DNA from 4 places in the Glutamicibacter sp. M10 genome. Region 4 is predicted to be linked to each of the others. Evidence: riboswitches for the same ligand, from Rfam matches in the RefSeq annotation. Region 4 holds a riboswitch; each other region holds the start of a gene.
What was found. A riboswitch is a leader RNA that binds a small molecule or an ion and turns the genes downstream of it on or off. The one in region 4 is predicted to bind S-adenosylmethionine.
Positions count from the first base shown of each region.

Region 1: linked by a shared signal. The riboswitch ahead of N6V40_RS15420 (bifunctional o-acetylhomoserine/o-acetylserine sulfhydrylase) and the one ahead of N6V40_RS01180 (acyl-CoA dehydrogenase family protein) in region 4 are both predicted to bind S-adenosylmethionine.
Region 2: linked by a shared signal. The riboswitch ahead of N6V40_RS05630 (OsmC family protein) and the one ahead of N6V40_RS01180 (acyl-CoA dehydrogenase family protein) in region 4 are both predicted to bind S-adenosylmethionine.
Region 3: linked by a shared signal. The riboswitch ahead of N6V40_RS02995 (flavin reductase family protein) and the one ahead of N6V40_RS01180 (acyl-CoA dehydrogenase family protein) in region 4 are both predicted to bind S-adenosylmethionine.

Region 1 covers NZ_CP104918.1:3,177,393-3,180,690, forward strand. Annotated here, with positions in the region: partial or broken gene N6V40_RS15420 (bifunctional o-acetylhomoserine/o-acetylserine sulfhydrylase) at 1-922, opposite strand, end outside; SAM riboswitch class IV at 1,012-1,132, opposite strand; gene N6V40_RS15425 (VOC family protein) at 1,305-1,949, shown strand; gene N6V40_RS15430 (GNAT family acetyltransferase) at 2,004-2,423, opposite strand; gene N6V40_RS15435 (CPBP family intramembrane glutamic endopeptidase) at 2,441-3,211, opposite strand; gene N6V40_RS15440 (aminoglycoside phosphotransferase family protein) at 3,285-3,298, shown strand, end outside.
Region 2 covers NZ_CP104918.1:1,153,019-1,156,316, reverse strand. Annotated here, with positions in the region: gene N6V40_RS05635 (DEAD/DEAH box helicase) at 1-1,748, opposite strand, end outside; SAM riboswitch class IV at 1,863-1,983, shown strand; gene N6V40_RS05630 (OsmC family protein) at 2,017-2,571, shown strand; gene N6V40_RS05625 (L-idonate 5-dehydrogenase) at 2,646-3,298, opposite strand, start outside.
Region 3 covers NZ_CP104918.1:603,079-606,376, reverse strand. Annotated here, with positions in the region: gene dnaB (replicative DNA helicase) at 1-537, opposite strand, end outside; gene N6V40_RS02995 (flavin reductase family protein) at 1,188-1,688, opposite strand; SAM riboswitch class IV at 1,785-1,902, opposite strand; gene N6V40_RS02990 (long-chain-fatty-acid--CoA ligase) at 2,245-3,298, shown strand, end outside.
Region 4 covers NZ_CP104918.1:234,523-237,820, reverse strand. Annotated here, with positions in the region: gene N6V40_RS01190 (aliphatic sulfonate ABC transporter substrate-binding protein) at 1-346, opposite strand, end outside; gene N6V40_RS01185 (ABC transporter ATP-binding protein) at 428-1,237, opposite strand; SAM riboswitch class I at 1,243-1,345, opposite strand; SAM riboswitch class I at 1,613-1,704, shown strand; gene N6V40_RS01180 (acyl-CoA dehydrogenase family protein) at 1,720-3,060, shown strand; gene N6V40_RS01175 (LLM class flavin-dependent oxidoreductase) at 3,112-3,298, shown strand, end outside.

The sequences.
Region 1 (3,298 bases), 590 kb from region 4:
TCACCGTGGCGCTCAACGCGCAGGGACAGGGTTTCTAGCCCCTGGGCGATCAAGAACGCGTTAAAGGTGACAGCGCTGAACCCAAATCGCGCAAGAGCTGGACTCGCGTCTTGAGGATGTAGGCCAGGTTGGCGCCGAGGATGCCGTTCACGCCAAGATCGCGAGCAAAAACCAGGCCGTTGTAGGACTCGTCCGGGGTGTTAAAGCCCGGGAAGCGCTGCGGGTCCTTGGCAAAGTCAAAGTTGCCCGAGTCCACAATCACCCCGGCGATCGCGTTGCCGTGACCGCCCAGGAATTTGGTGGCCGAGTGGATGACGATGTCAGCCCCAAATTCGATCGGGCGGATCAGGTACGGAGTGGCCAGGGTGTTATCCACCAGCAGCGGCACTCCATTTTCATGGGCGATCTTGGCGATTTCTTCGATGTCCAGCACGTCTTGGCGTGGGTTGGAAATGGTTTCGCCGAAGAACGCCTTGGTGTTTGGGCGCACCGCGTCGCGCCAATCCTGCAGGTTATCCGGGTCGGCCACAAAGCTGACCTCGATGCCCAGACGCTTAAGCGTGTGCTTAAGCAGATTCTGGGTTCCGCCGTACAAACTTGGGCTGGCCACCAGGTGATCGCCGGACTCGGCGAGGTTCAGGATGGCCAAGGTGGTCGCGGCCTGTCCGGAGGACAGCAACAGCGCGCCCACGCCGCCTTCTAGATCGGCGATGCGAGTTTCTACTGCGTCGGTGGTGGGGTTGCCGATGCGGGTGTAGATCGGTTCCAGTTCCTGCAGCGCAAAACGGGCTGCAGCACTTTCTGCGCTTGGGAAGACAAAGGAAGTGGTCTGGAAGATCGGTAGTGCCCGGGCACCGGTGGTTGGATCTGGGGTCTGCCCGGAGTGGATCTGACGGGTTTCAAATGACCAGTTATTGCTCATGGTTTCCTCCAAAAATAGTTCTGTGACTTTTGGGGTAGACCACTGAGAAGACACCGACAGAAAGATCCTCATGAAGGCACTTCCAGGGTTACCCGCGCTTGTCCTTAGCAGCTTTTTGCTCCTAAGGGCCAGGTCTTCACCCGGGGCACCCCACCGCGGTTGGAGGGTTGCCGCCCAGTAAGCCGGGGCTTGTTACTGGGACTCATGACCTACTTCCAGTGTGCCCGAAAACCGAAGATTTTTGCAATGTGAGAGTGCAAAGGGGGTAGTAATCGGTCATATTTCGCGCCAGACGCGATTTGGGTGCAGAGAATTCGATCACCGATTAAAAATTAGGCTTGCCTAAGTAGAGACTGTCATCACATGTTGTCATGATGGGCACATGATGAGGTTAGATCACGTAAGTTATGCCTGCGGCCCAGATGGGTTGTTGCCAACCGCGCAGAGAATCTCCGAGGCCTTGGGTTTGGAGTTCGTTAAGGGAGGCGTGCATCCGCGCTTCGGAACACGTAATGTCATCTTCCCGTTGAAGCATGGTCAGTATTTGGAAGTGGTTGAAGTGCTCAACCACCCCGCCAGCGACAAGGCTCCTTTTGGCCAAGCGGTGCGAGCGCGTTCTGAGCTCGGCGGTGGCTGGATGGGCTGGTGTGTTTCGGTGGACGATCTGTCCAGCGCCGAAGAACGGCTGGGCCGCAAGTCGGTTCCGGGCAACCGCAAATTCCCCGATGGTCGCGAGCTGACCTGGCAGCAGATCGGCATTAAGGGTTTGATCGCCGACCCGCAGTGCCCGTACCTGATTTCCTGGGACGAAGAAGCTAAGGATCTGCATCCTTCCAAGGCACTTGAACCGAGCGGCGCGATCAGCGAGATCACCATTGCCGGCTCGCGTGATCGTGTGCTGGAATGGTTGGGGCAACCTGAAAACGTGAATCTGGGCCCAGTAGTCATGGACTATGAGGCACCCAACGGTACCCCGGGAATCATGACGGTGACCTTCGAAACCGATAACGGTCCGGTTGTGCTGTAACAACAACATCTTTCAAAGGTAGGCGGGGACAATGGCGTCCCCACCTACCTCTTTTTATGTGCTGGCATCCAGACGCTTGCCTAGAACCACAACGTTTTGGTCCACAAATCCCAGACGCTCATAGAAATTGAGCACGGCAGCGTTTTCATTACGCACCATCAACTGCACCTTGGGCACACCACGGTCCACTAGCCAGCTTGTTGCGGCCTGAACCATTGTGCTGCCAAGCCCGGTACCCTGCTTGAGCGGATCAACGGCCACATAGTAGAGCCAGCCACGGTGTCCGTCGTGGCCCACCATCGCAGTGGCAACAACTTTGTCTTCCTCGATCACGGCCAGCACCGTGGAAGTTGGGGTATCTAAGGCACGCTGCGCATCGGCGTATGGATCATTCCACGGCCGGGTCAGCCCGGTGGCTTCCCACAGTGCCACGGCTTGTTTTATCTGTTGCGCGGTCAGCTGTGAAATCTGCATGCCTACAGTTTAGGGGTTTAGTTGCCGATCCCGATCGCCGGACCGATCAGGGCATAACCGACAAAGCCGATGGCATCAAGCAGGAAGTGCGCGATCACCAGTGGCATCACTCGACCGTACTTTTGATAAACCCAGCCGAACACCACGCCCATGAGCATATTGCCGATCATCGGCCCCACTCCTTGGTACAGGTGGTAACTGCCGCGGATCACCGCCGAGCCGATGATCGTGGTCCACAATCCTAGGTTCAGCTTCTTTGCGTAGGTGAACAGGAAGCCGAGCATGAGCACTTCTTCCAGAACCGCATGGCGCACCGCCGAGAGTAACAACACCGGTACGCTCCACCAGTAGTCCCCTAGGTTGGCCGCCGAGATCGCGGTGGTGATCCCCAGTGCTCGGCCGGCTGCATAAACGCCTAGGGTGCCAAGCCCCATGGCCAGGAACAGGCCAACACCAAAGAGCGCATCTTTGCCCGGGGTGCGTAGGTCAAAGCCGATCTCGCGCACCCCTCGCCCGGTGCTGCGCTTCATCAGGTAAAGGGCCAGCAGCACCGGCACCAAGGCAAAGAGGATATCGAGTAGCTGGTAGGAGAAGTCAAAAAATTCGCGGTTGCTCAGTTGGTTGTTCAGCGACGTGGTCTGTTCGTGCAACGGTCCGCGGGTGAGTTTGTCGGCGAAGCTAAGAATCGAGTACACCGCGCTTTGACCCAAGGACAAAGCTAGGACCACAACGATCTCAAATTTCAGGATCTTTCGTGTTGGGCTTGGCCCAAATTCTTCGACACTCACGCAATAGATCATAGGCTGATTAGGCTGTGTTTGTGCTGAGGTAACCTAAAGGTAGTGAAGTAAAGGAGCATGTGTGAGTCGTCCTGC
Region 2 (3,298 bases), 920 kb from region 4:
AAGTCCAGCAATTCTTGCCACCAGTCGATGCTCAGCTTGTGGATGCGAATCGTATCGCCTTCAACTGTGCCCAGTTCCCCAGCTTCATTAACCAGTTGACGTAGCTGAGCAAAGTCAGCACCGGCGATGGGAATGACAGTCAGATCATCTAAGACAAGGTAGTCCTCATGCCGAGTCAGCGCTGCGAGTAGTTGAGGGAAAGGTACCTTGACCTCATCAATCGTGACTTCAATCGAAAGGTCGAACCAGTCTCCGGTGCTTTCTCCAGCTTCAACGGCAACGGTGGCTGGCGCGTCATTAATTTGGTACTTTGGCAGACGGTTTTGCGCTTCGATTAATACGTCCGGGTGCTCTTCGAGCAGCGGAAGGGTATAAACCAAGAAGTCGATGGACTGAGACATGCTCAGGTCTTGATCTTCAAAAATGCCCGAAGAGTTCGCTGGTCCCAAGGCAGCGTCGTCGCCAAGCTTGTCCTTGATCGAGGCTAGGATTTCCTTCTCGATGCCACGTTGCCGTGGCGCCTTGGACGGGTACTTCCACGAATAGCGCAGGGCGACAACTTCTGGGCTGCTAGATACAGCCAGCCGCAGGACGGGACGAGCAGGGGCAGGAATTTTATAGCTAACGTCAACGCTTTTCAGCGGGGCCAAGTGGCGCATGCGTTCAAGATGTTTTTCCTCAAAACGCGGAACATCTACTGCTGGAACGAACTGAACTCCAGAAGCAATAAAAGAGGCAAGTTCCGCTGAAACAGGCTCAGCAAATTCTGCCAGTCCCCAGTCTTTGGCCTTGGTCAACGGCTTAGCCGAGTACACCAAAAAAGTCGGTGGATTTCCGACAGGGAGTACATGTGAATCTTGTGGATCAGGCGCGGAAATGAACCCTTCCATGGTCAAGCCATCTTCACCCCGGCGCAGATCTACAAAAGCATTGGCCGGCTCAGGGCTGAAGGTCACAGCGGGCTTGGCGTTGCTACTTCCGTTGATGATCTGCACTCCGGCTGCTTGCAGCGCGGTGAAGGCTTCGAGCAAATCTTTGCCCGGTAGATCCATTAACGAGATCCAGTCTTTAACATCCCAGACATAGCCGTATTTTTGCTTTTCAGCCTGCTCTCGTAGCTGGTCTAGTTCGCTCATGGCACGGCGCTGTTCTTTGGAGAACCGCTTGTCAAAGGCCACAGACTTCCAGCTTACTCCGGTCTGAATCCATGGGCTCTTGGTACCTTGTCGCGCCGGGCGAGCCTGAAGGGTCAGGGCATCATCGCTACCGTAGCGTGGTTCGCTAACGATTTTTAGAATGAGGCCCAGCGGCTCTTGGGCGACGTCCGGTTCATCATCGATGACGGGCAATAGGCGGTTAAGACTACGTTCCCACTGCGGCACCGCTTGACGTTGCCAGTCATGCGGCCGCCCCGCACCGTCGGTAACGTACAGAGGCTCATCATCTTCGTTAATGGTTTCAATCAATAACGCGGCGACTTCTTCGCAGCGAGTACTGGTGGGGTGTTTGCTGCAACCACCTTCAAATGAAATCCCTTGCGCTTCAAATCGGAAGGTTGCGTTCACCTGCGCGCCGAGCACCTGTCCGCGCACTTGAGTAAGACCGGCTTCAACGTGGCGTTCAACGTGCGAGACCTTTCCCGACTGATAGTAGAACGCACCAATCTCCAACGTGTCCTGGTCCAGTACCAAGTCCAAGTTTTTGATAGTCAGCTGGTATTCCATATCCGCCAATCGTTGTGTACGCAATAGAGCCGGTTGCTACCCTCCATCCTATCGACGGTTACCGACAGCTTCGTAATGACGAAAAGTTAAGCGAATGCTTTACTCGCAGCGGTACTCAAGGATAAAAATGAATCACTGAATCACGAGTTCCACTCACTACGGCCCTGGCTGAGTGGACGGCAACCCTCTAGCCATTGTGCCGGGTGCCCCAGGTGAAGATTCGACGCATCCTGAGAGTCAAGAAGCGTAAACGATGGCGCACCCTTGCGTCAGAAAAGGGAGAACACCTCTTATGCCTACCGCAACCAAGAAACTTTCCGTGGCCGAAGATCGCTCTGCGCGCTTACAAGAAGCTGGCACTGGATGGGGTGAACGCATTTCGGCAGCCCCACAGAGCGCACAACTCACCTTTAGTGTTCGCGGCGAAGGATTCGACTCTGTAGCCAGTAACATCAGGGCCGGCAAGCACAGCTTTACCGTTGATGAACCAGCTGCACTGGGAGGCAGCGACATCGCGGCCAGCCCGGTGGAATATGCCTTGGCAGCGTTGGTTTCCTGCCAAGTAGTTGTTTACCGTCTGTACGCGGAAAACTTGGGCATCCAAGTAGATGATGTGCAGATCACCGCTGATGGCCAGCTTGATGTTCGTGGCCTGTTTGGCATTGATGAAACAATTCGTCCGGGCTTCTCCTCCGTGGACTTGCAGGTGCACATTGCGGGTCCTGAATCCGCAGAGCGTTATGAAGAACTACGCCAGGCTGTGGATGCTCACTGCCCAGTATTGGACTTGTTCGTCAACCCGGTGCCGGTGACTACCTCGGTGCACGTTGTTGAAGCTAATAATTAGTCTCAGCTGAACCAAAAAACGCACTGCGGTGACCCGAATTTCAGGGCCACCGCAGTGCGTTTTACAGTAATGGATTATTCGCTAAGGAAATCCAGTAGGACCTTGCCCGAGGTGGAAGCATCCTTGGCCGTTTCAAAGGCTTCAAGACTTTGGCCCACTGGGAACTCGTGGGTGACAGCATCCGAGATCCGTAACGACCCGTCGGCCAAGGCAGCAAGAACGTGGTCAATTTCGTCGTTAAAACGGAATGAACCGACGAGTTCTAGTTCACGGGTGATGACAAGCGAGATCAGTGCTGGCTGCTCACCGGTTGGTAGCAGGCCAACCATGACTACTCGTCCACCGCGCGTAGCACCGCGTACTGCCGAGGCCAGACCACGGTAGTTGCCACTAGCCTCGATCACCACGTCGGCATTAACCTTGCCGATGGACTCTTGATCATCCGCCCGCAGGGTTGAGGTCGCACCGAGCTTTGTTGCGATCTGAAGTGGCTTGTCATGCATGTCCACCGCAATGATTTCTGCGGCTCCGGCGCGCTTGAGCACGGCGACTGCCAAAGCTCCAATGGGGCCGGCACCGATGACCAGTGCGCGCTTTCCAGCAACATCTCCCGCACGTGAAACTGCATGCCAGGCCACTGCTGCTGGTTCCGCCAACGCGGCATCACGTAGTGAAAGGGACTCGGGTAGAGCGCGCAACATCCGAGCAGGTAGGTTGACCTCGCGGG
Region 3 (3,298 bases), 370 kb from region 4:
GTCAACGGTGCCTTCGATGATGTCCGAAAGGCGTACGTAGTCTTCACTGCTGCGGTTTTCGGCAACCTTGTAGACCTCAGCCTGAGCTTCGTTGACGATGGCATCAACTTCACCGTCTGGCGAGTAACCCATCTGAACAATGCGGGTACCGGCGTCCACCAAACGACGAAGTACTGCGCGTTCTCGTACGATTTCTGCGTAGTATCCAGCGTTCGCAGCGGTTGGGACTTGCTGGATGAGGTTGTGCAGATATGCGGCTCCACCAATACGTGAGATCTCTCCACGTTTGGTCAGTAAGTCAGCAACGGTCACCGCATCGGCTGGTTCTCCTCGACCATAAAGATCGATGATTGCTTCGTAAATGGATTCGTGAGCGGGACGATAGAAATCGGTGCCACGCAGTGCTTCAACTACGTCTGCAATGGCGTCCTTGGAGAGCATCATGCCACCGAGCACGGACATTTCCGCCTCGATGTCCTGTGGCGGCTTGCGCCCCGCGTCGGATTCCCGTGCCTCGTAAACCGGCTCAGCACTCATTACAGCCACTTCCATCCCTATTGAACCGCTGGGAAAAACTTCCTTGCCAGATGGCAACGCTCCATCATGTCAGTCGATACCGACAACTGAAAAAGCGTCTGTGGATATTTCTGTCCCAAAGTCAACACTAAGACCGTTATTTGCTCACGTAAACCTCGTTATCCACAGCGCCTGTGCATAACATGGCCTGACTTGTGGACTGCCCTGTTCACTAACTGGGGAGAACCCTGTGGATTAATAACTATTACCATTCGGTAATATGTTTTGACTTGGGTGTTTGTGTTTACACAGCTGTGGACAGAAAAATATTTTGTTGAAGCTTGCGGCACCCTTCGCAGAGTTATCAACAGCCAAAAACACCCGGAATTCGGGGTTATTAGCGATATGCACAGAGTTCTACACACATCACCCACAAGCGTGTGGATAACCCTGTGGATAGTGAGATTCTCCTAAAACCCTTAGTCACCGTAGGTTAAGCGGTTCACTTGACCCTCAAAAACGACGTCGTCCACATTTCTTTGCCCCAAGGCATCTTTTGTCCCCGTGGATAACTCACCACATCATCAAAATGCTGCCGTCACGCAAAAACGCTCCGGGTGGAACACCGCGTGTTCCGTCCGGAGCGTTTGAGCAACTAGCTAGCTGAAGTATTAGACGAGTTCAGGAACTGGGATTGAATGAAATCGTGAATCATGGAAGATCTGTGGCGAATGTTCGGAGGCGTGGTGCCCGTGCACTTCCAAGAAGACGACCCAGTGATCACCAGCTTCAACTTCGTTGTAGATGGAAGTCTCCAACCACAATGTGGATTCTTCGATAAACAGCGCACCCTGGTCAGTGACGGCAGTGTCTACACCACGGAAGCGGTCGCCGGTCTTTGAGGCGAGCTGCGCGCATACTCCCCCATTGCGGTCGCTAAGCACTGAGACGCCAATGTGGCCAGCTTCGCGTAATTTGGGCCAGGTGTTAGAAGTTTTCTGTACTGCAAACATCACCAGCGCAGGTTCCAACGAAACACCAACGGTGAACGACGAAGCGATAATTCCGGTTTTTACACCGTCAATCTCGGCGCAAAGAGCTGCGATGCCTGAGGGGTGCTGAGCGAAAACCTTGCGGAGCGTCAGCGGGTCAAGTTCACGATTCAATGACATGGCTCGATTCCTTCTGGTCTTGCCCACGGCGCTGAAGAGACCCGAGCAAACGGTTCGGCGTCCCCGAATCCACTTCTCACTGATCATTCACGCAGTGCGCGGTACTTGTTTCAACACCATTTAGCGCGAAACCGAATCCTCACCTGGAGCACCCCACTACCGTAGAGAGGGTTGCCGATCAGCAAGCCAGGGCTTATAGCTGATGCTCTTGATTCTGTTTAAAACGATATGGGTCATGACGAAGTATCGTCAAACAAATCACTTCGTAAATCGCAATATTCAATGATTCATTCGACGCATAGGCCTATATCGAGGTGTCTGGCAGTCAATTATTCAGAAGATGTGTGATCCATGACGCAATCCGCTTATCGATGACATCCTGCCCAGCTCGGTCACCAAGGCCGCTTCAACGCTTTTCTGGGGCCGCTCACCGTAATGAAACCGGGTTTCTTTCTCTGGCGTTCAGGTTCATGCCACGATAAAAGATGCAGTGTTATGCGTCACACCATTCATTGCCTGCCGCCGTTGCCAGAGATGATGAGTGAAGGATGCCTCCATGGTAGAAATTCAGGCCAACCATTCAGAACTAACCCCGTTGCGTTTCCTTGAACGCTCGGCCGAGGCCTACCCCAGCAAGACCGCCATCATTCATGGGACTCGTAGTTATACCTACAAAGAATTCGAAACTCGGGTGCACCGTTTTGCTCAAGTACTAGCCGAGCGCATCGAACCCGGTGACCGAGTAGCGGTCTTGGCACCAAATACTCCTGAGATGTTGATGGCTCACTACGCCGTGCCGCTAGCTGGGGGTGTGCTCATCGCTCTGAACACGCGACTCTCCGCCCACGAGCTGCAGTACATCATCGACCATTCGGGAGCGAAGCTCCTCCTGGCCGATACCGAATTACTGGAGAACACCAAAACCCTGCGACGCGAAAACCCCGGCCTGCAGGCACTGATTGAGATCACCGACGACCAGTTCACCTCCCCACGCCCGAACGTGGAAGTTGATGGAACCTTGGAGCAATTGCTGTCTACCGCCAGCGACGAGAAACTGCCCTATGCGATCGCGGACGAGCGCTCTGCCATCGCCTTGAACTACACCTCGGGGACCACGGGAAAGCCCAAGGGTGTGCTCTACTCGCACCGCGGCAGCTACCTAAACTCTCTGGGTGAAGCGCACCATCAGGGCCTTAGCTCAGCGACCCGATACCTCTGGACGCTACCGATGTTTCACTGTAACGGCTGGTGTACACCCTGGGCAGTGACCGCAGTTGGTGGCACCCATCTATGCCTGCGTGGAGTGCGTGAAGATGCAGTGTGGGATGCCATCGAGAACCTCGGAACTACTCACCTGTGCGGTGCCCCGACTGTTTGCTCGATCATCGCCGACTCGACTCGGGCGCACCAACTTCAGGCTCCGCTGCGCATCACCACCGCTGGAGCTCCACCGTCCCCGGCCATCATTTCCAAGTTGCAGAAACTGGGCATCGAAGTCGTTCACGTCTATGGGCTGACCGAAGTGTATGGCCCCTACACAGTCTGCGAATACCAAGAAGAATGGGATCAGCTAGAGCCGGCCGAACGCGTGGCCAAGCTAGCCCGCCAAG
Region 4 (3,298 bases):
CGATAGTCTTGATCGGTGAACCGTTGGACCGGGCTAACAAAGCGGCGGATCCTGCGGTGGAGCCAACATTCACTGCGTCAGCACGTAATGCTTCATTGGCCTTGTTAGAGCCAGCGGACTGAACCCATTCCACCTTGACGCCTTGATCCTTAGCGGCGTCGTCGAGCCAACCTTTTTCTTTGATGACCAGGCTCAGCGGGTTGTAGGTGGCGAAGTCAATGGACAGGGTCTTATCTGATCCTGAGGCCGTAGCGTTTTCTCCGGCGCAACCGGTCAGGGCAGTAGCCCCGATCAACAGTGCTGCGGTGGCAAGTGCGGTACGTCGAGTGAAGCGGTGCGAAAGCATAATAATCCTCTAAATTGTGCGTGCGGGTAAGCGACAGCTATGTCGCTGATGGAGTAGATCAGGGGGAATCGGTGTTAAACGTCAATGGTTAGTCGGGTCCACACCAAGAAGTCGAAGCAATCCTGCGCGGTGAGCGATGAACTGATCTTCGTTGTGTTTGCGAGGATGAGAAGCGCTCATTGAGAGTTCTTTAATGACGGTGGCCGCGGTATCTTGACCCTCACGTCCCAGGACGATGACTCGGTCAGCCAAGGTCAACGCCTCGTCCACGTCGTGGGTGACCATAAGAATTGTGGTGGGGAAGGAAGCATGGATGGAGAGCAATAGATCTTGCATTTTCAGCCGCGTCAAAGCGTCCAGTGCGCCGAAGGGTTCATCAAGTAGCAGCACTCCAGGGCGCCGTGCCAAGGCACGAGCCAGCGAGACGCGCTGAGCCATACCACCTGAAATTTCGCGCGGGCGAAGATCTGTCGCGTGGCTGAGCCCGGTCAGCTCGATTAATTCATCAATCAGTTCAGCACCGTCGGCCTTGCTGGTACCTGGCGCGAGGCCCAAAGCGATATTTTCTCGGACCGATCGCCACGGTAGTAGTCGTGGTTCCTGAAATGCGACCGCACATAGTTCGTTGATGCCATCTACGTTGCGTTTTCCGGTACGGATGGATCCGGTGGATGGTTGGTCCAACCCGGAGACCGCGCGAAGCAGTGTGGACTTGCCGCAGCCGCTAGCACCAAGGATCGCAACAACTTGGCCCGCGGGGATCTGCAAGTTGATATCGCTGAGGACCGCGCGGCTTTCACTTTTGGTGGTGAAGGTGCGCGAAACATTGCTGAATTCCACGTCTAAAGCGGTCGAGGTGTGCGCTTGAGGCAGTGCAAGGCTAAGAGCCATGATCATCTCCATCGGTCCTGGCGGTAGCACCGGCCTATGGAGTGTGTCATCCATAGGTGGTTGCTGCGGCGTCACTGAGCCAGATCTCTCGGCCGCTCGGGATGGTTACGTGTCCATTACAGGCTTTCGAACGATTTGAAAGCAAATCTTGCGTAACATGAAAAATCTTCGATAACTACGTCACATGCGCGGGTTATTTCGTTATTTATTTCATTAGAAGGCTGTTTAATCGATAGTTGGGGATTCTTGCCAAGTCATCTTCGATATGACGCGTCATTGACTGTGCAACGCAACTGTCAAGCCACCTGGTCTGAACAATGAAATGTGACTTCGTGGCTTGGAATGATTGCTTTGTTACGGCTACAAATGAATGACAACCCATCCAGAGCGGCTGAGAGATCTGGCTCGACGACGCCGCAGCAACCACCCGAATCGCGGGACGGTGCTACCGCCAGGACCGATGGAAAGAATTGAGGACTTCAATGTCATTTGGCGAGTCGCCGAACTCTTCCGGTTTGGACTTCAACCAGCTCAGCGATCCTTCGCAGGCTAGCGCCATGGGACTAGATGACTTCGAAGAGCAACTGCCTACCCGGCAACTACTCAAAGTCACACCCGGTCCGGGCGCGGATGAACAGTATGACCGTTTGGCTGAAATTTTCCGTCCGGTATTCGCGCAGATCGCGTCTACCGCAAGGGACCGCGATCGCAACCGCGTGCTTCCCTTTGAACAGGTGGGCCTGCTGAACCGCGACCGCTTTGGTGCGCTGCGCATTCCAGTTTCTGAGGGCGGCTACGGCGCACGTCTGGTTGACGTGTTCCGCCTGCTGATTGAACTTTCCGAGGCTGATTCCCATGTTGGCCAGCTCTGGCGAGCACACATCGCCTTTGTGGAGAGCATTCTGATTCTTGAAGATCAAGAGCTGCGCAACAAGTGGGTTACCCGTATTGCTGCCGGTCAGATTGTCGGCAATGCGTACACCGAACGTGGCGGCAACGCACTAGGTACGCTGAACACCAAGGTCACCGAGTCTGAGGGCCGCTGGCTAGTTGACGGTGAAAAGTATTACTGCACCGGCACCATCTTTGCCGACTGGACCGCAGTGGCAGTGGCCCATCCAGAAAAGGCTGGCCGGCAGATTGCCGTCGTTTCCACCCAACGCAGTGGCGTAAAAATCCTTGACGATTGGGATGGGTTTGGTCAGGGGCTGACCGGTACCGGCACCACCGAGTTCCATCAGGTGCCCGTGGACTGTTTTATCCCACAGGCAACTAACGACTCCGAAGCTGCGATCTACCAGCTGGTCCTCACCGCAGTGCAAGCAGGTATTGCCCGCGCCGCGCTGAACGATCTGCGCCAGTCGGTCCAGAACCGTACCCGCATCTTCACCACCGGCACCGGCGTTCCGGCCTACCGCGAACCACAGGTACTTCAGCTGGTCGGCGAAGTCTCAGCAGAGTCCTTCGCCGTCGACTCGGTAGTGATTGGCGCAGTACTAGAAGTTGAAGCAGCACTGGTAGACCCAGGACTGAACGACGAGGAACGCTACGCGGTCTGTGAACTATCGGCTAACCGCGCCCAGACCATCGTGCAACCGTTGGTGCTCGGAGCAACCAGCAAACTCTTTGACGGTTTAGGGGCCTCATCAACCAGCATTGTGTGCAACCTAGATCGGCACTGGCGTAACGCACGAACCATCGCCACCCACAACCCGGCCATGTACAAGGCGCGCATCGTGGGGGACTACGAAATCAATGCGGTTCAGCCTCAACGTCTCTTGGTCACCGGCGAAGACAGCAACAACCAAAACTACGGCGCCTAAGCGCCTAATTTCTAATTTCACCAATACAGATTCACGGCAAGGAGAACACCTATGAGCACGAAGCGCGAAATTCTCTTCAACGCATTCGACATGAACTGCGTGGTGCACCAGTCGCCAGGTCTGTGGCGTCACCCAGATGACAAAGCCTCAACGTACAACACCATCGGCTACTGGACCCACCTAGCGAAGGTGCTAGAAAAGGGTAAGTTCGACGGCCTGTTTATTGCCGACGTACTAG